Regions from separate parts of the Pleomorphomonas sp. T1.2MG-36 genome, predicted to be linked through region 3. Evidence: riboswitches for the same ligand, from Rfam matches in the RefSeq annotation. Region 3 holds a riboswitch; each other region holds the start of a gene.

Region 1 (7,150 bases), on a different contig from region 3:
ACCGTCGCCGCTCCGCATGGGGCGGCGCACGCCAGGACACCAACCGCGAATGAGGGGCTGGTTCATCGAAGGCGCGCCTCCGTCTCGGCGAAGCGAGCCGCCACCGAATTGCGGCGAAGCGACCAGGCGCCCCGATCGATCACCACCCGCAGCCGCAGAAGCGCATCGCGTGCCGCTGCGGGGTTGGCTTCGACGAGGAAGTCGCGCACTCGATCGTCGCCGAAGGTAGCGTCGAACAACCGGTCGAAGTATCGGGGGTCGACGGCATCCGACAGGGCCGCGAAGGCGCAGAGATTGGCGACCGCCTCGCAGATTTCCGCCGCGCCACGATGGCCGTGGCGCATCTGTCCGGCGATCCAGCGCGGATTGGCGGCGCGGCCGTGGATGACGCGGGCGATTTCCTCACCGAGCGCGCGCGCCTTCGGCGCATCGCCGGTGGTATCGACGTGGTAGAGCGCCGCCTGCCCGCCGAGCGTTTCCGAGGCCGCCGCAAAGCCGCCTTCGTGGGAGGCGAAGGCGTCGTTGGAGAGAAGGTCCTGGCCGTCGAGGTCCTGCACGTGGACGAAGGCATCGGCGGAGGCGACGCGGGCGGCAAAGCCCTCGGCGTCTGCGGCTTCCCCGTCGACTGCATAGGCATAGCCGGAGGCGGCGAGATAGGCGCCGGCCAACGTGGTTCTGTCGGCGGCCAGATCCTCCGGCCTCATCTCGCCGAGACCGCTGCCGAAGGCTCCAGGCGCGGCACCATAGATGCGGGACGGCGACGAATCGCAGCAAGCGGCAAGCGGGTTGGTCTCCGCGTCCTCGTCGAGCGAGGCCACCGCCTTCACCGCCTGATCGAACAAGGCGATCTGTCCGGGAAAGACGTCGCGGAACAGGCCGGAAACGCGCAACGTCACATCGACACGCGGCCGTCCGAGGCGGGCAGGGCTCAGAACCGTGAAGCCGGACACCCGGCCGGAGGCGGCATCCCAGGTCGGCCTGACGCCGAGGAGGGCCAGACCTTGCGCGATATCGTCGCCGCCGGTGCGCATCGATGCCGACGCCCAGACGTCGAGCACGATGGCTTTCGGCCAGTCGCCGTGGTCCTCGACGTAGCGCGCGACGACCTCCTCGGCCGTGCGGGCGCCGATTTCCATGGCGGTGCGGGTCGGCACGGCGCGCGGATCAATGGCATAGAGGTTGCGCCCTGTCGGCAGCACATCGAGCCGCCTCGGACCCGGTGCCCCGGACGGCCCCGGCGCCACGCGCCGGCCGTCGAGAGCGGCCAAGAGCCCCTCCCGTTCGGCGTGGGCCGAGGCAAGGAAAGCGCCGGCGGCCGAGACATCGCCGCCGAGCGCCTCAAGGTGAGCGGCGATGCGGCTCTCACTGGGCGCCCGGCCGAACACGTGCAGACCGTCGGCAATGCGCATGTCCTTGACGTCGCAGATCCAGGCATCGAGCCGCGCCAGCTTGTCGGCCGGATCGAGGTCGGCGGACAGGCCAGCCGCCTCAGCGATGCCCGCAGCCTCCGCCTTGTCGGTCAGCACGGCGGCAAGATGCTTAGCCCGCCTTGGATCCAAGGCCTGGGCGTTGGCGAACTCGTCGACCAGCATTTCGATGTCGGCGATGTCGCCATGGACACCGGCACGGGTCAACGGCGGGGTCAGATGTCCGAGGATGACGGCCGCGATGCGGCGCTTGGCCTGGGCCGCCTCGCCGGGATTGTTGACGATGAACGGATAGACGACGGGCAACCCGTCCGTAAGAGCTGCGGGCGCGCACTCGCCTGAAAGACCAGCCGCCTTGCCGGGCAGCCATTCGAGCGTGCCATGAGTGCCGAGGTGAACCATGGCGTGGGCGTCGAAGCCGTGCCTGAGCCAGAGATAGAAGGCGGCATAGGCATGGCGCGGCGGAAGATTGGGATCGTGATGATCGGCAGCGCGGCTGTCCCGCCGACCACGATCGGGTTGCACCGCGATGACGAGATTGCCGGCGACGATGGCGGCAAGACGGAAGGCACCGTTCTCGACCAACGGGTCCGCGTCCGGGACGCCCCAAGCTCCGGTCATCGACGCACGGAGTGCCTGCGGCAGACGGGAGAACCAAATTTGATAGTCCGCAAGCGGGATGCTGACGGTGGCGTTCCCGCTTTCCAGCGCACCGATCAGTGCTTTCTCGTCGGGCAGCGGCCCAACATCATAGCCCGCCGCATTGAGATCCTCGGCAATGGCGACGAGCGAGGCCGGTCCGTCGAGACCGACGGCATAAGCCGTACGACCACCCTTGCCGGAATAGTTGGAGAGCACGAGACCGATGCGCCGATCAGAGCGCGGCATCCGTTTCAATCGCGTCCAGCCGTCCGCGAGGCGCACGAGGCGATCGATGCCGTCCCCGTCGGGCCTGTGACGGATCGGCGTGTACTCCAGGGCTTCGGCGCGATCGGTGGGCGCCTTGAAGCTGATGGCGGGACCATCGAGGCGCCCGTCCACCTCCGGCAGGACCACGCTCATAGCAAGATCGGTAGCCGACAGGCCGCGCGACGACGACGTCCAGGCTTCTCGCGACAGGGTGGAAAGAGGCGCCTGGATCACCGGCACGTCGGCAGCGTCGAGAAGCGTCGTTCCGTCGTCGCGGCGGGCGGAGAAGGCCGTGCAGTTGATGATGATGTCGGGCTTGAAGACGGACATCGCTTCGCCGAGTGGTCCCGCGACCTCCGGATCTTTCAGCGACGTAACCCAGACCGGCAACACCGCGAAACCGGCCGTCGCCAGTTCCTCGGCCACCGCCTCGATCGGCGCGGCGTCACCGGCATTGACCAGCGCCCGGTAGCCGACGATCAGCACGCGCCGGTCGCCGCTGGCACAGCCTCCTGGAAAATGCCCGAAGGCCGGCTGGGGCGCCGGCTGGCGCCAAGCGGTATCGCGTCCCAGACGCGCGGCAATGAAGGCAAGTGCTGCCGATACGTTGTCGGGGCCGCCAAAGGCGAACCAGCGCTCGAGAAGATCAAGATCGTCCGGCGGCAGGGTCGACGCCATGGCAAGGCGCGGATCGGGCCTGTCGTCCCCTGGGATCAGCGCCAGATGGATGCCCTTGGAGCGCGCCAGCATGGAAAGCTCGTCGACGCCGTAACGCCAGTAGTCGGCGCCACCCAAAAGACGCACCAGCACGAAGCGCGCCTTTGCGGCGACCTTCTCAAGGTAGAGATCGACGGAATAGGGATGGCGCAAGGCGGCGAGCGAGGCGAGGCGGAGGCTCGGCGCATCTGGACCGAGCCGTCCATGCACGGCGGCGACGAGACCGAGATCGCTGTCCGAAAAGGACAACACCACGACTTCGGCCGGCGACTGGCCGAGATCGACCGCCGCGACGCTGTCGTCGAGCGAGCGAATCTGTTCGGCCAGAATATGCAAGCCTGCCTCCTTGCTTCGTTCTTCCGCTTATCCGAAAGGTCTGCAACTTTTCGGGCGGGTGCTCAGGCGAGAGCCGCGCGAATGGCTGCCTCGTCGATGTCCTTTTCGCCGATCACCACCAGCGCGCTGCGGCGCGGACCGGCCGGCCAGGGCCGATCGAAGGCATGGCGGAAGCGGCCGCCGACGCCCTGCACCAGAAGGCGCATCGGTTTGCCGGCAATTTCAACGAAGCCCTTGATGCGCAGAACGTCGTGCGCCTCGGCGACCGCCTTCAGTCGGGCGATCAGACTGTCCGGGTCGCTGGCCGCGCCGATCTCGACGGCGAAGGTCGAGAAGTCGTCGTGATCATGTTCGCCGAGACCATCGTGATGGCTCGGCCGGCTGGAGAGATCGTCCTCGGCGGCGGCAGCCAGCCCGAGCAGGATTTCCGGCGCAATCTCGCCCTCCGAGGTCGGCACGACGCGGACCGCCTTCGGCAACGACGCGGCTATGTCGCCCGAGATGCGCCTCAGTTCGTCGTCGGTGAGAAGATCGGCCTTATTGAGGACCACTAGATCGGCCGCGAGAAGCTGGTCCTCGTAGACCTCTTCGAGCGGGTTGTCGTGATCGACCGATGGATCGTCCTGTCGCTGGGCAAGCACCGCTTCCGGATCGTCGGCGAAGCGGCCGGCGGCGACGGCCGCGGCATCGACCACCGCGATCACGCCGTCGACGGTGAGGCGGGCGCGCACGTCGGGCCAGTCGAACGCCTTGATCAGCGGCTTGGGCAGCGCAAGGCCCGAGGTCTCGACGATGATATGGTCCGGACGGCGGGCGCCCTTGGTCAACGCCTCGATGGCCGGCAGGAAATCGTCGGCGACGGTGCAGCAGAGGCAGCCATTGGCGAGCTCGACGATAGCGTCTTCCGGACAATCGGCGGCACCGCAGGCCTTGAGGATGTCGCCATCGACGCCGACGTCGCCGAACTCGTTGACGATGAGCGCGAGGCGGCGACCGCCGGCCCGCTCGATGACATGGCGGATCAGCGTCGTCTTGCCGGATCCGAGAAAGCCGGTGACGATGGTGACGGGGATCTTGGGCTGGGCGTTCATCGGTTGGGCTCCGGCTGTGGCGGGATGCGGGCGACGAGGCCCGACTTCAGAAGCGGCGGACGCTCTCGCCATGGCACGCGGCCATCGTCGCTCGCCGCGTAGCGCTCGGCGGCGGCGATCACCTCGTCAGGATCAGAGGCGTCGGCAGCGACATAGGTCCACCTGTCCGGCGCGGCGAAGGCGACGGTAACGGGCCGTTTGCAGACGGAGAGGCACTCAACACCGGAAAGACGGATGTCGCTCCGTCCTTCGAGGCGAGCGGCAAGAGTGGCGTGGAGACGGGCACCGGCCCGGCAAGCCTCGTCGTCGCCCGCTGCGCGGCAGGCAAGACAGACATGCAGTGTGATCGGATGAGCCGTCATGGCCGGCTCTCCGTAAACGTCGACAAACGGCGGCCGGAAGCCGCCGGGGCATGCGTCATGATCTGGTCCTTCCCCGCCCCACCGGCGGTCTTGACATCCGTGCGCGGCGGCAGGTCTCCTGGCTCGCGGTTCGTCGCCGGATGCAGCCTTCCCGATCTCAGATCAGTGGCATACGGGGCATCAGGCTCGCCGCTCACAGTTGCGGGGGCAGCCACGGCTTTCGGGATCACCCGATTCCGCGTTCCCTCTTGCGCCCTCCTCCATGAGGAAGGACCGTCGCGCCTGACCATTTGCGGCTTGTTGCGAGGCAAAGTCAACCAAGCGGCACGCCGTCATCCTTTACGCCCCCTTAAACCGCCGGTTTTCTTGCCCCTCAAGCGCCGGCGGGCCTCCGGCCCTCGGCTTCCGCTTCGCGCGGCGCCGCTTGGCGCCGAAGTCGCGACGGCGCGTGCCCAGGCGGCCTCATCCTTTACGCCCCCTTAAACCGCCTCATTTAGGGTGAATCGGATGCTCCACGGGCGTGTGGCCCAGACCTCAGGAGTGGCGGCGAACGATGCGGAGCGACAGACGGGATATCCGACGCGAGCGGGCGGAGCCGACTTTCGAGGCGCCCTCCCAAGACGGCGATTTTTCCGCGCGCGACGGCGACCGCTTTACGCCCCCGAGGAGCCTGCCGAACTCGCGCAGCGGCCGAGCGGGACGAGTCGAGCGGGTGGAGCCCCGCTTCGACGATGATGGCGAGGAGGCGGAGATGACCGAACGCCGACCGCGCCGCAAGCCATCCAAGCGCCAGTCGAGACGAAACCGACGGTCCGGCATGGGTCTGCTCGGTCGCCTCGTCTATTGGGGCGTGGTGCTCTGCATCTGGGGGCTGATCGGCGTCGCCGGAATCATCGGCTACACCGTTGCCACCATGCCGCAGATCGACGACTGGAAGGTCCCGACCCGACCACCCAACGTCGAAATCGTCGATGCTTCCGGCACCATCATCGCCAACCGTGGCGACACGGGCGGCGAAGAGGTGTCGCTGTCCGACATGTCGCCCTTCCTGCCCGAAGCGGTAGTGGCTATCGAAGACCGCCGCTTCTACCACCATTTCGGCGTCGACCCGATCGGCCTCTCCCGCGCGCTGGTCACCAACCTTTTCGCGGGCTCGGTGGTGCAGGGCGGCTCGACGCTGACCCAGCAGCTCGCCAAGAACCTGTTCCTGCAGCCCGACCGCACGCTGGAGCGCAAGCTGCAGGAGGCGGTGCTGGCGCTCTGGCTGGAATGGCGCTTCTCCAAGGACGAACTCCTGGAGATGTATCTCAACCGCGTCTATCTCGGGGCCGGCGCCTATGGCGTCGACGCGGCGTCACGACGCTATTTCGGCAAGTCGGCCCGCGAGGTCAATCTTGCCGAGGCCGCCACCATCGCCGGCCTCCTGAAGGCGCCATCGCGCTACGCGCCGACCAACTCGCCCAAACTCGCCGCCGACCGCGCCAAGGTGGTGCTCGCCGCCATGGTCGATCAAGGCTATGTCAGCGGCGACGAGGCGGCGCGGGCCACCGCAGTCGGGGCGCCGTCCCTGCCTGCGAAAAACGGATCGGCCGCCAACTACGTCGCCGACTGGGTGATGGATCTCCTGCCCGGCTACGTCGCCCGCTACCGCACCGATCTCGTGATAACCACCACGATCGACGCCCGCCTTCAGGCAGCGGCGGAAAATGCCGTCCGCACGACACTCGACAAGGAGGGCGTCAAGTACAAGGCAAGCCAGGGCGCCCTGGTCGCCATCGACAACGACGGCGCCGTCAAGGCGCTGGTGGGCGGCAAGGACTACGCGGCCAGTCAGTTCGACCGGGCCATCGAAGCAAGGCGCCAGCCGGGTTCGGCGTTCAAGCCCTTCGTCTATCTCACCGCTATCGAACATGGCTTCTCGCCCGATTCCATCGTGGTCGACGAACCGGTCTCCATCAACGGCTGGTCGCCGAAGAACTATGAGAACGAGTACCTCGGTCCGGTGACGCTGACGACGGCCCTCGCCCGTTCGCTCAACACCGTGGCCGCGCGCCTCACCGCCACGCTCGGGCCGGACAATGTGGTGCAGACCGCCCGGCGCGTCGGCATCGTCAGCCAGCTGCATGACAATCCATCGATCGCTCTCGGCACGGGCGAAGTGACGCCACTCGAAATCACGGCTGCCTACGTGCCCTTCGCCAACGGCGGCTGGGGCATCATTCCCTATCTCGTCGAGGACATCCGGACCAAGGACGGCAAGGTGCTGTTCCACCGCCAGGGCGATGGTCCGGGCCGGGTGATCTCGGAG
Region 2 (7,150 bases), 770 kb from region 3:
GCCGACAATGTTGCCCCACTGGGCACCGCTCATGTAGAGCGTTTCGTTGCGCGGGTACTCACCCGACTGCGCAAGGGCCGAGCCGGCCACTGTCGCCATCAGGGCGGCGGCCGACACGACCGTGAAGGTGCGACGATTGATACCAAAGGACATCTCGATCCTCCCTTTCCTCCTGCGGCGACAAGCTCCCCGCCGCGACCAAACGCTTCCCGGACGGCCCACGCCGCAGGGTTGCGCATCTTTCGAGAGAGTCATTGGCAAATGACGGTCAGGAAAATGGAATTACCCAAACGATCCGACCGGACGGCCGATGACAGAACAGCGGCGACTGTTGGCTCCTCTCGCTCCCCCATCGGCAACTCGCTGAAATATCGCTGAAATCTCCTCTGGAATTCGCGATATCACAGTTGGCGACTTGCCGGCGCGCCTTCCGCGGTTGCCCGCGGCATTCTCTCCTGTAACGTTACAGTAGCCTTACTCAAAGGCGCAACAATACGCAAGCCTCTGTTCTGTTCCTCGCCCAAAGGATGTAGGGTGAACGATTGGGAGGAGCAGCGCCGCCGGCAACGACCGGGGGATTGCGCTGATTGGCAATATGGTATCGCACGACGAGACGCGCTCGGAAGACGCGCCCGCTCAGCCGCCCGCTCGGCCGACGCTCAAGACCATCGCCCGGCTGGCCGGCCTTGGCGTGACGACGGTATCGCGGGCCCTGCACGATGCGCCGGACATCGGAGAGGAGACGAAGGCACGCGTCCGTAAGCTGGCCGACAGCCTCGGCTATCAGCCGAACCGGGCCGGCGTTCGTCTCCGTACGGGGCGCAGTCACGTCATTGCCCTGGTCCTGGCCACCGAAGCGGAAGAGCTGGGTATCAATTCGCAGCTCATCTATGGCATTTCCGAGGCCCTGTCGTCGTCGACCTACCAGTTGGTCGTGATGATGCACGATCCGGCCTCGAATCCTCTCGAGCCGGTCCGCAACATCGTCGAGGCCGGCGCCGCCGACGGCATCCTGTTTGCCCGCATCGAGCCCGACGATGCGCGCGTTCGCTTTCTGACCGAGCGAGGCGTGCCGTTTGCGACCCATGGCCGGACCAGCATGGGCATCGTCCATCCCTATTTCGACTTCGACAACGAGGCCTACGCCGAAAGCGCCGTCAAGCGCCTTGCCAGTCTCGGTCGCCGTCGTGTGGCGCTCGTCGGGCCGCCTCCGCATCTCGCCTACGCGCGCCACATGGCCTCGGGCTTTTGCCGCGGGGTGACGGCCTTGGGCCTCGAGACGGTTGCCGTCGTGGGCATCGACACCGACAGCCCGCATGAATGCATTCAGGCCGAAGTGTTTCGTTTGATGCAGCGCGCCGACCGGCCGGATGGATTCGTCAGCGGCGGCGCCGTGGCCGCCCTGTCGGTAACCGCCGGGGCCGAGTCGGCCGGTCTCGTGCTCGGTCGCGACTTCGACGTGGTGATCAAGGAATCGTCCGACCTGTTCCGCAAGTTCCGGCCCGCCATCGAGACGGCGCACGAGGATTTTCGCGCCGCCGGGCGCTGGCTCGCCCGGGCAATCGTCGGCCGCATCGAGGGCACCGCCGACGCCGATACCCACTTCCTGGATGAGCCGCGGATCGCGGTCTCGGAAACCATGGAAGCGAGGGTGGCTGCCAACGGGATTCGTTGACCGCCATCGCCTGGATACGACAAAGCGCCCGATCCGGTCAGGGAAATCGAGCGCTCGACGTCGGCCGGGGGTGGTCGGCCGGAGTCCGGTGGCCGGTCAGCAGCCGAGGGCCGGCTGGCGGCAGAGGCCGCGCGCCGCATGGCGCGCGCGCGCCTCAAGATCATAACGGTCGGCCGCGGTGATGTAGATGAGTTCGCGCTCGGCGGCGGCGGGAGCGCGGAAGGTCTTGGCAAGGTGCTTCAGGGTGCCGAACATGATCTTTGTCCTTTTCCGTTCCGGGCGGTTCCCGGAACCCGTCTTCGTTCTCTTCTTTGCACCCTGAATATAGCGCCTCGGCCGTTTCTCTCCAATGGGCCGAGGCCGCCGCCGCGAGTCGTATTTTCTTTGGGGATGCTTCAGTTTTCCTGAGAAAATCCTTCGAGAACGATCTTGCCGCGCGCCCGTCCGCTTTCGATGACCGCATGAGCGCGCCGTAGGTTGTCGGCGTTGATCGGCCGCAGCACCTCGGTCAGCGTGGTACGCAATCGGCCGGCATCGACGAGGCGGGCAACTTCGCCGAGAAGTCTTCCCTGCTCCGTCATGTCCGGCGTCTCAAACAGCGAGCGGGTGAACATCAGCTCCCAATGCACAGAGACCGCCTTGCGCTTGAACCCGGTGATATCGAGGCCGTCGGGATCGTCGATCAACCCGAAGCGCCCCTGCGGCGCGATGAGCTTTGCGATCTCTCCGAGATGGCGATGCGTTTCGGTGGTCGAGAAGACGAAAGCCGGCGCGCCGATCCCCAGCGCGGCCACTTCATCGGCGAGCGGGCGCGAGTGATCGACGACATGCTGGGCGCCGAGTTCGCGCGCCCAGGCCGCCGTTTCGGGGCGCGACGCCGTGGCGATGACGGTGAGGTCGGTGAGCGCGCGGGCAAGCTGGATGGCGATCGACCCGACGCCGCCCGCGCCGCCGACGATCAGAATGGCATTGGCCGCGCCGGGAACGCCGCGCCGCACGTCGAGCCGGTCGAACAGCATCTCCCATGCGGTGATGGCGGTGAGCGGCAGCGCCGCCGCCTCAGCGTTCGTCAGCGATTTCGGCTTCTGGCCGACGAGGCGCTCGTCGACGAGGTGAAACTGGCTGTTGGCGCCCGGGCGGGCGATGGATCCGGCGTACCAGACCTCGTCGCCAGGCTGAAAGGCGGTCACCTCATCTCCCACGGCAACCACGCGGCCCACCGCGTCCCAGCCGAGCACCTTGAGCGTTCCCGGAGCTGGCGCGGCGCTCTTGCGCACCTTGGTGTCGACCGGATTGACCGCGACGGCGGCGATCTCGACGAGGAGGTCGCGTCCTTCGGCAACCGGTGTCGGCAGGTCGACGTCGAGGAGTGCGTCTGGCCGGTCAATGGTGCCGGGTTGGCGGTAGGCAATGGCTTTCATCGGGCAACTTCCTTTGCGGTTGATATGCGCCATAGTTGCTCCTACCATCTGCATTAGCCAATACGCACAAAAGACGCCAATACTGCATAAAAGGATAGTGTCATGGCCAAGGTCCGGCATTCGCGCTTCGACTGCGCGCCCGGCTGCGCGGTGGAAGCGGCCATCGGCCTCATCGATGGAAAATGGAAGTCGGTGATCCTCTTCCATCTGCTGGAACGGACGCTGCGCTTCGGCGAGTTGAGCCGCATTCTTGCGTCGGTGACACCACGCATGCTGACCAACCAGTTGCGCGAACTGGAGGAAGATGGGCTTGTCGTGCGCACCGTCTATCCGCAAGTGCCTCCCAAGGTGGAGTATTCGCTGTCGCCGCTCGGCCGCTCCATGGAGCCCGTACTGATGGCGCTGAAGGTTTGGGGCGATGCCAACATCGGCCGCTTCGGTAAGCCCAAGGCGGTTGGTGAAAAACAAAACCCACCGGCACCGACCGGCCAGACGGCCGGTGGGCACCAGTGGGCAAGGTACGATCCCGAACCGATCGAGTGATCGATCGGCCGTCCGGTCAGGCCCGCTTCGGGCCGCGGTCGAGCAGCGCGTAGAGCAGGATGGCGCCGAAGGTCGCGGTGCCGATGCCGCCCAGCGTGAAGCCGCCGATGTTGAGCGTGAGATCGCCAGCGCCGGCGATCACCGCCGCTGCCGTGGTGATCAGGTTCTTGGTTTCGGAGAAGTCGACCTTGTTCTCCACCCAGATGCGGCCGGCAGTCGCCGTGATCAGGCCGAAGATGACGATGGAAAGGCCGCCGATCACCGGGCCGGGAATGGTACCGATCAGCGCACCGAACTTCGGCGAGAAGCCGAGCAGGATGGCGATCGCTGCCGCGATGACGAAGATCAGCGTCGAGTAGATCTTGGTCACCGCCATCACACCCATGTTCTCGGCATAGGTTGTGACGCCGGTGCCGCCGAAGCTGCCTGACAGCATGGTGGCAAGACCGTCGCCAAGGAACGCCCGGCCGACATAACGATCGAGGCTGCGGCCGGTCATTGCGCCGATCGCCTTGATGTGTCCGAGGTTTTCGGCGACCAGAATGATCGCCACCGGCGCGATCAGCGCCATTGCGCTGGTCGAGAATGTCGGTGCCGTGAAGGTCGGCAGGCCGAACCAGGGGGCGGCGTCAAGCTTGGAGAAGTCGATCGGCACGTCGCCGAACGAGGCGGCCCCCAGCCAGTAGATGACATAGCCGACGAGGCCGCCGATCAGCACCGGAATGCGGCGCAGCATGCCCGGCGAGTAAACGGCGGCGGCGCCGACCGCGACGATGGTGATCAGGCCGACCGTGCGATCGAAGCCGGTCGCGGAGATGCCCTTCACGGCGATCGGCGCCAGATTGAGACCGATGGCGGCGACGATGGCACCGGTGACGACCGGCGGCATCAGCTTCTCGACCCAGCCGTAACCGATCTTGATGACGATGAGGCCGATCAGCGCATAGAGCGCGCCGGCTGCGATGATGCCGCCGAGCGCCACCGAAATGTTGACGTTGGCGCCGGTCCCGGCATAGCCGGAGGCGGCCATCACCACGGCGATGAAGGCGAAGCTCGATCCTAGGTAGGACGGCACGCGGCCGCCGACCACGATGAAGAAGATGAGCGTGCCGATGCCGGAGAACAGCACGGCGACGTTGGGATCGAAGCCCATGATGATCGGTGCGAGCACCGTCGAGCCGAACATGGCGACCACGTGCTGGAAGCCGGCGATCAGGGTCTGCGGCCAGGGCAGGCGCTCCTCGGGCGCGACGCGATCGGCGGTGGTCAGCTTCCAGCGCGGAAACCAGCCTTCGGTTGGGCTTGTTGTCATGATTGTCTCGTCTGTTGTCCCCGGTCGTCCCCCCGTGGGCGGCCGCATGGGAAAGGCGAGATGGTCACTATCTCCAAGACGTAAGAAGGCGAAAGAGCAGCCTTCTACGACCCCGGCCGAGGGCTCGGTGCGCGAGACGCTGATTTTCAACATGAAAACGCACATTTTGACCAGATGGTCAGAATTCAACCCATTGGTAATCCACAGAAAAATCAGCGCAGCCGATGTCCGCGAGGCGCGGTTGGCGCAGCCGAATCGGCTTGACAGCCATGACGGCTTGCCAGCAGGTGAGGGTGTGCAAGGTGTTTCGGCGGCATGCGGCCGCCGAGATGAAACGGGAACGGGGAAGGATCACGATCCGAACCCCGGCCGCCCCCGCGACTGTGCGTGGTGAGTCTCCGTCCGGAAAGCCACTGGGATCTCCCGGGAAGGCGGACGACAGGCAGCGATCCACGAGCCAGGAGACCGGCCTCGCGCAACATATCGGATTCCGTCGGGTGAGACGGAAAAGGAGACTGACATGCATATCGAACCCGGCCTGGTGGCCGACGGTAAACTTTGGCTCAGCTATCTGACGGCGGCCGGCGCGGCCGGCTACGGCGTGAAGCTTGCCTGGAACATGGCGCGCGAGAACGGCGTTCTGTCGCTGGGGCTGCGTAGCGTTGCCACCACTGCGCTTGTCTTTTCGTTCTTTGAAGTGCTGCCGCACTATCCGGTCGGCGTGTCCGAGGTGCATCTGATCCTCGGCTCGACGTTGTTCCTGCTGTTCGGCGCGGCGCCTGCCGCTATCGGCCTTGCGCTCGGTCTTTTGATCCAGGGGCTGTTCTTCGCTCCCTTCGACCTGCCCCAGTATGGCATGAACGTCACCACGCTTCTGGTGCCGCTGTTCGGCCTCAGCGCGCTGGCGCGCGGCATCGTCGCGCCCGCCACGCCCTATGTCGATTTGAAGTACAGGCAGGCGCTCGCGCTCTCCACCGCCTATCAGGCGGGCATTGTCGCCTGGGTTGGCTTCTGGGCCTTTTACGGTCAGGGCTTCACCGTCGACAATTTCGCGGCCATCGGCTCGTTCGGCGGCGCCTACATGCTGGTGATCCTCGTCGAGCCGCTTGTCGATCTGGCGGTCCTTGCCGGCGCCAAGCTCCTCCACGGTCTGCGGGGCAGCTTCCTGGTCGAGCGCCGCCTCTACGACGCCGCCTGACCGCTTCATATTGACGCAGTGTTGCCGCGCCGCCCCGGTCCATCGGGGCGGCGTGGTTGCTTTTTGAGCCTGTACTCGCCTCACTACCTCTTCGCCCGTTTCCTCTCGCCGACGCGCAGTGTCGCCGGTGGTCGACCTCCGGTGGTCTTGACAGCCGCGAGCCTTTCCGCATAACGTCGTAAACGTTTACGGTGGCAAGCAGGCAGGGAGGAGAGTCCTGTCCGGACTGAGGCCTTCGGGCGCCATGACCGTGCCGGCGAGCATGGATGGCGAACGGTGAATCTTGCTCTTTTGAGGCCGGACAACCTGTCGAACCGCTGCCCGTCGTTCTCGGTCCCGCCGGTCATCCCGAGCCGGGGCCGGCCGGCCAACTGGAGGAGTAGGGAGCATGAAGACATCGGCAATTCTGGGGGCGGTGCTCTATGCTGGCGCCGCGGCGCTCGGCATGGCGGCGCATGCTGCCGACCCGGTCACCATCACCATCTGGTGTCAGGACAGCGAGACGCAGCCGGGCCTCAACCTCGCCAAGGAGTTCGGTGAGAAGAATCCCGACATCAAGGTCGTCTACCGTCAGATCCATTTCGACGATGTGACCTCGGAAGCGATGCGCGCCTATTCAACCGGTCAGGCGCCCGACATCATCGCCATCGACAATCCCGAACATGCGCTGTTCGCCTCGCACGGCGTCTTCCTCGACCTCACCGACCGCATAGCCAAGTCGGCCGTCATTCACAAGGAAGACTATTTCCCCGGCCCGCTGGCCTCGGTCACCTGGGACGGCAAGCTGTTCGGCGTGCCGAAGGCCACCAACACCATCGCCCTCTACTACAACGTCGACATGTTCAAGGCGAAGGGCCTCGACCCGGACAAGCCGCCGCAGACCTGGGATGAACTCGTCGACGCCGCCCGCAAGCTCAACGATCCCGCCAAGAACGTCTACGGCATCGCCTTCTCGGCCAAGGCTTCGGAAGAGGGGACTTTCCAGTTCCTGCCGTGGGCGC
Region 3 (7,150 bases):
CCGTCCGGAACTTGGGCGCTGCTCGACATCGGTACCAACACGGAAATATCGCTCCATGCCAATGGCAGGCTGACCAGCGTGTCCTGCGCTTCCGGTCCGGCCTTCGAGGGGGCGGGCCTTTCCTGCGGAATGCGCGCAGCTCCGGGGGCCATCGACTCCGCCCGTATCGACGACGACCTCCATCTGTCGACCATCGGCGGGCAACCGCCGATCGGCGTCTGCGGCTCCGGTGCGTTGTCGCTGGTCGCCGCCCTTCGACGCTCGGGGATCGTCAATGCGCGCGGGCGCCTCGACAAGGATCGGTTGCGTGTCCGCGAGCAGAGCGGAAAGCGTGAGTTCGTTCTGACGGACGAGTTCGCCGATACCCCCCTCGTCTTCACGCAGACCGACATCCGCTCAATCCAGCTTGCCAAGGGGGCCATCCGCACCGGCCTCGATCTCCTGCTGAGGGATGCCGGGCTGTCCAGCCGGAATCTCGACCACATTCTTGTCGCCGGCGCCTTCGGAAACTTCATCGACATCGACGACGCGATCACCGTCGGCCTTCTGCCCGACGTGCCGCGCAAATCCGTCGAACAAATCGGCAATGTCGCCAGCACCGGGGCCTGCCGGCTCGTCGCTTGCGGCGGCGCACGAAGCCAGGCGGTTCGGCTTGCGGCGGAGGTCCGCTACCTCGAACTCGCCGCGCAACCTGATTTCGACACCGTCTTCGCCTCGAACTGCCTCATGTGACGGACGATCGCCATGACGCCCAAAGTCATCGCCTGCCAGGTCATGCTGAACGAACTCCGAGCGCTGATGCCGGCCGACTGGTCGTTCGAGAGCTTGGAAATCGGCTTGCACAACCGCCCTCGCCGTCTGCACGAAGCCCTTCGGGCGGCCGTCGAGGCGGCCGATGGCAGTTACGACCCGATCTATCTCGGCTACGGTCTTTGCGCGCAGGCAACCGTGGGCCTGTCGACCCGGCAGTCGCGGCTCGTCCTCTTGCGCACGGATGACTGCATCGGCGCGTTTCTCGGCTCGCGCCAGGCCCGCAACGACCTTCTCGAGAGCGATCCGGGCAGCTACTTTCTGACCCGCGGCTACATCGGCGACGGCACCGGCTCGGTGTTCGACGACTATCCGCGTCTTGAAAAGCGCTTCGGCCAGGAGCGGGCGGCGGCGGTCATGCAAGAGATGCTCGGCCACTACCGGCGGCTCGTCTACATCACCATGCCAGGGGTAGAACCGCTGGAAAGCGATCGTCTCTACGCTCGCACCCACGCGGCAAACTTCGGCCTGGACTACGTGGAGATGGAAGGCAGTCTCGCGCTTCTGAAGCAGATGGCGGACGGCGACTGGAACGGCGACGTCCTGATGGTTCCGCCGGGAGAGTGCATCACGCTCGACATGATGATGGCGAGCCAACCGGCAAGGTGTGAACATCGTGCCGTTTGCGGGAGTGCAACCGAGCCATGAGCCGGCGACTCGCTTTATAGTGTAGGGCTGCCCGCTCGGCTTTGAGCAGGCAGCAATCGAATAGGAGGACTAGGAGACCGCTGGCTCTTCATGGACTGGGCCAGCCAGTAAGTCAGGGCGACTGAGGTCTTCAGTGTGCCCGCATGCTACCCAAGGTTTGAAGCGGTCCGTCGCGAGACGGGCAAAGGGAACAGCGGTGAGATCCCAAAGCGGGTCGATTCCGCGGCTACCCCCGTAACTGTGAACGACGAGTCGTTCCCAAGAAGCCACTGGCGGCGTTGCCACCGGGAAGGCGGGATCCGACGATGACTCGTGAGCCAGGAGACCTGCCGCTTCTGTCACTCCTGATCCCGATACGTGGGGTATTGGGTCACGGGTTTCCGCGTGAGTGATGACGACAACGCCGTTCGCGACGCGGAACCGACCGATGGCCTTTGCTTGCCGATCATCAGCCCGCCAACCGACGGCTCCGAAAACACCGCCCTTGCGAGATCCGCGAGGGACCGGTGCGACACTTGACGGCGGAGGTATGGGCGCGTGACGAATACAAGAAAACGATTTGGAAACGGCAACTTACGGCTACCCACGGTCTGCCGTGCGGCACCTCTTGCTGCGTTGGCGGCGGCATTGCCCTGCCAGGGCGCGCTGGCCGACGAGACGGCAGCGCATGACCTCGGCAAGGTCGTCTTCTCGGCGAACCGCACTCCGACCGAGGAAGCCGCGGTCGGATCGTCCGTGACGGTGATCGGCCGCAAGGAGATCGAGCGGAGCGGCGAGACAACGGTCCTGGACCTGCTGGCGCGAGTTCCCGGACTGGGTTTTTCCCAGGCGGGACCGGCAGGCTCGACGACGACGATGCAGATGCGCGGCCTCGGCGCCCGTTATGTTCTGGTCCGCGTCGACGGCATCGACGTCTCCGACCCGACCCAGCCTCAGGCAGGGCCGAGCATCGAGAATCTTCTTCTTGGCGACGTCGAGCGGATCGAGGTTCTGCGCGGCTCGCAGTCTGCCCTTTACGGCGGAACGGCGGTCGCCGGCGTGATCGACATCACCACCCGCACCGCCGATGAGAAGGGCGTGCATCATAGCGCGAGTGTCGGCGGCGGATCCTACGGGACCAAGTCCGTCCGCTACGGCGTTTCGGCCGCGACCGACGCACTCGAAATGGGCGCTTCGTTCCAGCGCTTTCAGACGTCTGGCTTTTCGTCCGCCGAGCGCGACAACGGCAACACCGAAGCCGACGGCTACGGCAATAGCACCGCCTCGATCAACGCCAGCTACCGGGCCAACGAGGCCCTGCGCCTGTTCGCGGCTGCCCGCTACACCTACCGGCGCAGCAACTACGACGACTTTTCCTACGACTGGATGACCGGGTTCGGTCAGCCCATCGACGAGACGGGCGCACTGCGGTTTCACACCATCGGACGCGAGGTCGGAGCCAGGGTCGGCGCCGATTTCAACCTGCTCGACGGCAGGCTCAAGAACACCATCGCGGTGCAGCATTACGACCTCACGCGCGAGGTCTACGATTCCAGCCCCGGGCGATATGACGGCCGCAGGACGAAGATCGAATATCTGGGCAATCTGGCCCTGACGGAGACGATCGGCCTGTCCGCCGGCCTCGACTACACGACGGAAGACGCCAGGACGACCGGAGGCGTCGATGCCGGCATGAACAACGCCGGCGTGTTCGCGCAGGCCTCGTGGAAGCCGATAACCGACGTCACCCTGACCGCCGCCTTGCGCGACGATCATCACTCGAGCTGGGGCGATCATCCCACCGGGCGCGTCACCGCCGCCTGGGAGGCCACCCAGTCGACCAAGTTGAGGACGAGTTGGGGAACGGGCTTCCGCCCGCCGTCGCTCTACGAGCTTCATGCCCCGACCTACGGCAACGCCAACCTGAAGCCCGAGGAGAGCCGCAGCTTCGATATCGGCATCGATCAACAGGTCTGGGACAATCGCGCTCGCCTGTCGCTGACCTACTTCAACATCGATACCGACAATCTCATCAGCTACGATACCTCGACATGGGCCTACACCCAGATCGAGGGCACCTCGAAAAGCCAGGGCATCGAGTTCACCGGCCGGCTGAAGTTGCTCGACAATCTGACGCTGGATGCCGGCTACACCTTTACCGAAGCCGTCGATGCCAACGACAGCAGGCTGATGCGGGTTCCCAGACACAAGGTAACCACCGGCGCGACGCTGAAAGCGAACGATCGCACGACGTTGACGTTGCGTGGCACATGGGTGGGCGACAGCATCGACACCGACTATTCGGTCGGCCAGATCCGCCAGTTGCCCAACTACTTCCTGCTCGACGCCGGCCTGACCTGGGACTGGACCGACAATGTGTCCCTCTCGCTCACCGGCAAGAACCTGCTCGACGAAAAATACCAGACGATCTGGGGCTATGGCACGGCAGGCCGGGCGGTCTATGCCGAACTGAAGGCGCGCTATTGAGAAAGGCGTCGCGATGAACGAACCCACGACGAGCGAGCGGTCACCGAAGCGGCAACGGCGGCATCTTGCCGCCTGCGCCGTTCTGGGCGCCCTCGTCGCGGCATTGACGGAATCCGGCCAGGCGGCGGACGGTGCGCCCGGCCGGGTCGTGTCCATCAACCTGTGCACCGATCAGCAGGCCATGGCGATCGCCGCCCCCGGGCAGCTCGCGTCGGTATCGCGCCTCGCGCGCGACCCGGCCCTGTCCAACATGGCGGACGCGGCGGCGGCCCTGCCGGTCAACGATGGGCGTGCCGAGGAAGTCGTGTCTCTGGCCCCCGATCTGGTTCTGGCCGGAAGTTTCACGTCGCGAGCGACCGTTGGCATGCTGCGCCGGCTCGGGGTGCGGGTCGAGGAGTTCCCACCGGCCAACTCTTTCGACGACATCCGCGAGAACCTGACGCGGATGGGCCAACTCCTCGGGCGGACGGAACGAGCGGACGAACTCGTCCGCGAGTTCGACGCCCGCCTTGCCGCCCTTGAGAGCGACGCGAGCGAGAGCGCCCAAAAGCCCGTTGCCGTCGTCTATCACATCGGCAACGGTACCGACGGCCGGGGGACCCTGGCCGACGAGATCCTGACGGCGGCCGGTTGGGACAACCTTGCCGCCAGACTGGGGCTCGGTTCCTATGGTGCCTTGCCGCTCGAAACCCTCGTGGCCGGCAGGCCCGACCTCGTGCTGGTCGGCGGGGCCGAGGCAAGCTGGTCGACGGAGGCGCTTCCGAATGCTCGACATCCCGCCATCATGGCGGCAACCGACAATGGCGACCGCCTGATGGTGCTGCCCGACCGCTCGACCATCTGCGGGACGCCATTCGTCGTCGACGCCATCGCGCGTCTCGTCGACGAACGTCACCGGCAGGCAACCCACCGGAGACCCGCGCCATGAGACGCCTGTCCTTCCCGGCGCTCGTCGCGCTGCTCGCCATCCTGACGGCGGTCCTGTTCGCGAGCTCGCTGCTGGTCGGCCCATCGAACATCGGCATCGGCGACGCGTTCGGCGCCCTGTTCGGCAACGAGGGCGTCACGACCATGGTCATGCGGGAAATCCGCCTTCCGCGCGCCATCCTCGGCGTCTGCGTCGGCGCGACGCTCGGCCTGTCCGGCGCGGTGCTGCAGGGCTGGCTGCGCAATCCGCTGGCAGACGCAGGCGTTCTCGGCATCGGGTCCAGCGCAGCCCTCGGGGCCGTCATCGCCATCGTCAGCGGTCTCGCCTACGCCTCGCCGCTGGCGCTACCTGTGTCGGCCCTCGCCGGAGCCGGACTCGCTGCCATACTGGTCTTCGCCCTGGCCGGGCAGGGCGAAGGCGGCAACGGCCTGATCCTGGCCGGCGTCGCCGTGGCCAGCCTGACGTCGGCGCTCACCGCGCTGACACTCAATCTGTCGGCCAACCCGTTTGCCACGCTGGAGATCGTGTTCTGGAGCATGGGATCGCTGGGCGACCGTTCCCTCGACCACGTCTATCTCGCCCTGCCCTTCATGGCAGTCGGCTGGCTGCTGCTCGCCAGCGTCGGCCGCTCGCTCGATGCCATGACCCTCGGCGCAGAGACCGCATCGAGCCTTGGCGTCCGCCTCGCATGGGTTCGCGCCATCATTCTGTTCGCGACGGCCGCCGCCGTCGGCGGCGCGACGGCCGTCACCGGGGTCGTCGGCTTCGTCGGTCTCGTGGTGCCGCATGTGTTGCGGCCCCTGGTGGGCTCCCGGCCAAGCCGCCTGATGGTTGCCAGCGCACTGGGCGGAGCGACGCTTCTGACCATGGCGGACCTTGCCGTTCGCCTGATACTGCCCAGCCGGGACCTGAAACTCGGGGTCGTGACGGCGATCGTCGGGGCGCCTTTCTTCTTCCGCCTCATTCTCCACGAACGCCGGAGATCGATGCGATGAAACTGAGCGCGCATGATCTTGCCGTCCGGGTGGCAAACCGGACGATCCTGCAAGCGATCGACCTGAAGCTCGAACCCGGCGAGTTCGTCGGACTGATCGGTCCGAACGGAGCGGGCAAGTCGACCTTGCTGCGCGCACTTGCGGGGGCCGTACCGCATGGCGGCGAGCTGACGCTCGACGACCGCCCGCTTGCCGGATATTCCGCCCGCGAGAGAGCACGCCGGATAGGCTATCTCGGGCAGGATCGGCATGTTGCCTGGCCGCTGACCGTCGCCGACGTCGTCGGCCTCGGTCGGATACCTTACCGTGCGCCCCTGTCCCGAGAAAGCGACGCCGACCGTCAGGCGGTGGCCCGGGCGCTCCGCCTGACGCATCTGGAGGACTTGGCCAGCCGGCCTTCCGACAGGCTGTCCGGCGGTGAAGTCGCCCGCATGCTGCTCGCCCGGCTCATTGCCCAGGAGACGCCAATCCTGCTGGCCGACGAGCCGATCGCCGGGCTCGATCCCGCCCACCAGTTGGCCACCGTGCAGATCTTCGCCGATATGGCGCGGGCGGGGCATACCGTGTTGGCCTCCCTCCACGATCTGACGCTGGCCGGGCGCTGGTGCGATCGACTGATTTTGCTGGAGGGCGGCCGGATCGTGGCTCAAGGCGCCCCCGAGGCCGTGCTGACTCCCGAGCGGATCGCCGAGACCTACGGCGTGGAAGCGCGGTTCGACAGAGACGCCGACGGATTGATCGTTGTGCCGCTGCGTCTCGTCGGGCAACAACGCCGGGAGGTGAGGTAGATGGATCCGACCGGCCTGCCTTTCGTCATCGATCTTTGTCGGCCGATCCTTGCCCTGCGCTTTGCCGAACCGCGGCGCATGCTCAGCTGGTCAATTTCCCGGCCGGGCCTGACGGTTGCCAAGACCGTCGCCTGGCTCGAAGTCAACGACTCCGACCTGCCAATCGGCCGCGAGCCGGTTGCTGTTCTTGAAGACGCCTTTGCCCGGCAAGGCCTCACCGACACGGTCGGTCTCATGACGGCCTGCGATGTCAGCGCCTACGAGATCTGCCGCACGACGATCGAAGGAACCGAAGCGATCGCCATCACGACCGTCGGGCTCGGCAACGGCGAGTTCGTTGGGCGGCGACGCTTTGCCGGCAGCGCCGAGGAAGCGCCGATTCCCGGCACGGTCAACACCTTCGTCCACGTGTCCCAGCCCCTCAGCGATGGCGCCCTGGTCGAGACGATCGCCATCGCCGCCCAGGCTCGCACCGTCGCCATTCTGCGGACGACCGAGAGCATCGGGCGCGAAAT

Evidence for each region. Region 3 has a riboswitch for cobalamin ahead of QQZ18_RS11650 (TonB-dependent receptor plug domain-containing protein). Riboswitches for the same ligand answer to the same signal wherever they lie in the genome.
Region 1: it holds a riboswitch for cobalamin, as region 3 does, so the genes downstream of both, QQZ18_RS18380 (DUF1636 domain-containing protein) here and QQZ18_RS11650 (TonB-dependent receptor plug domain-containing protein) in region 3, are expected to answer to the same signal.
Region 2: it holds a riboswitch for cobalamin, as region 3 does, so the genes downstream of both, QQZ18_RS15140 (energy-coupling factor ABC transporter permease) here and QQZ18_RS11650 (TonB-dependent receptor plug domain-containing protein) in region 3, are expected to answer to the same signal.

Annotation. Positions count from the first base shown of each region.
Region 1 is NZ_CATNLY010000045.1:164,666-171,815, reverse strand. It holds gene cobG (precorrin-3B synthase) at 1-66, opposite strand, end outside; gene cobN (cobaltochelatase subunit CobN) at 63-3,389, opposite strand; gene cobW (cobalamin biosynthesis protein CobW) at 3,452-4,480, opposite strand; gene QQZ18_RS18380 (DUF1636 domain-containing protein) at 4,477-4,842, opposite strand; cobalamin riboswitch at 4,934-5,135, opposite strand; gene QQZ18_RS18375 (transglycosylase domain-containing protein) at 5,594-7,150, shown strand, end outside.
Region 2 is NZ_CATNLY010000023.1:807,893-815,042, reverse strand. It holds gene QQZ18_RS15170 (ABC transporter substrate-binding protein) at 1-153, opposite strand, end outside; gene QQZ18_RS15165 (LacI family transcriptional regulator) at 596-1,675, shown strand; gene QQZ18_RS15160 (DUF3563 domain-containing protein) at 1,772-1,930, opposite strand; gene QQZ18_RS15155 (zinc-binding alcohol dehydrogenase family protein) at 2,071-3,096, opposite strand; gene QQZ18_RS15150 (winged helix-turn-helix transcriptional regulator) at 3,199-3,639, shown strand; gene QQZ18_RS15145 (solute carrier family 23 protein) at 3,656-4,951, opposite strand; cobalamin riboswitch at 5,235-5,439, shown strand; gene QQZ18_RS15140 (energy-coupling factor ABC transporter permease) at 5,472-6,149, shown strand; gene QQZ18_RS15135 (ABC transporter substrate-binding protein) at 6,538-7,150, shown strand, end outside.
Region 3 is NZ_CATNLY010000023.1:38,980-46,129, forward strand. It holds gene QQZ18_RS11640 (ASKHA domain-containing protein) at 1-732, shown strand, start outside; gene QQZ18_RS11645 (DUF1638 domain-containing protein) at 745-1,458, shown strand; cobalamin riboswitch at 1,605-1,806, shown strand; gene QQZ18_RS11650 (TonB-dependent receptor plug domain-containing protein) at 2,086-3,924, shown strand; gene QQZ18_RS11655 (ABC transporter substrate-binding protein) at 3,938-4,852, shown strand; gene QQZ18_RS11660 (FecCD family ABC transporter permease) at 4,849-5,847, shown strand; gene QQZ18_RS11665 (ABC transporter ATP-binding protein) at 5,844-6,635, shown strand; gene QQZ18_RS11670 (adenosylcobinamide amidohydrolase) at 6,636-7,150, shown strand, end outside.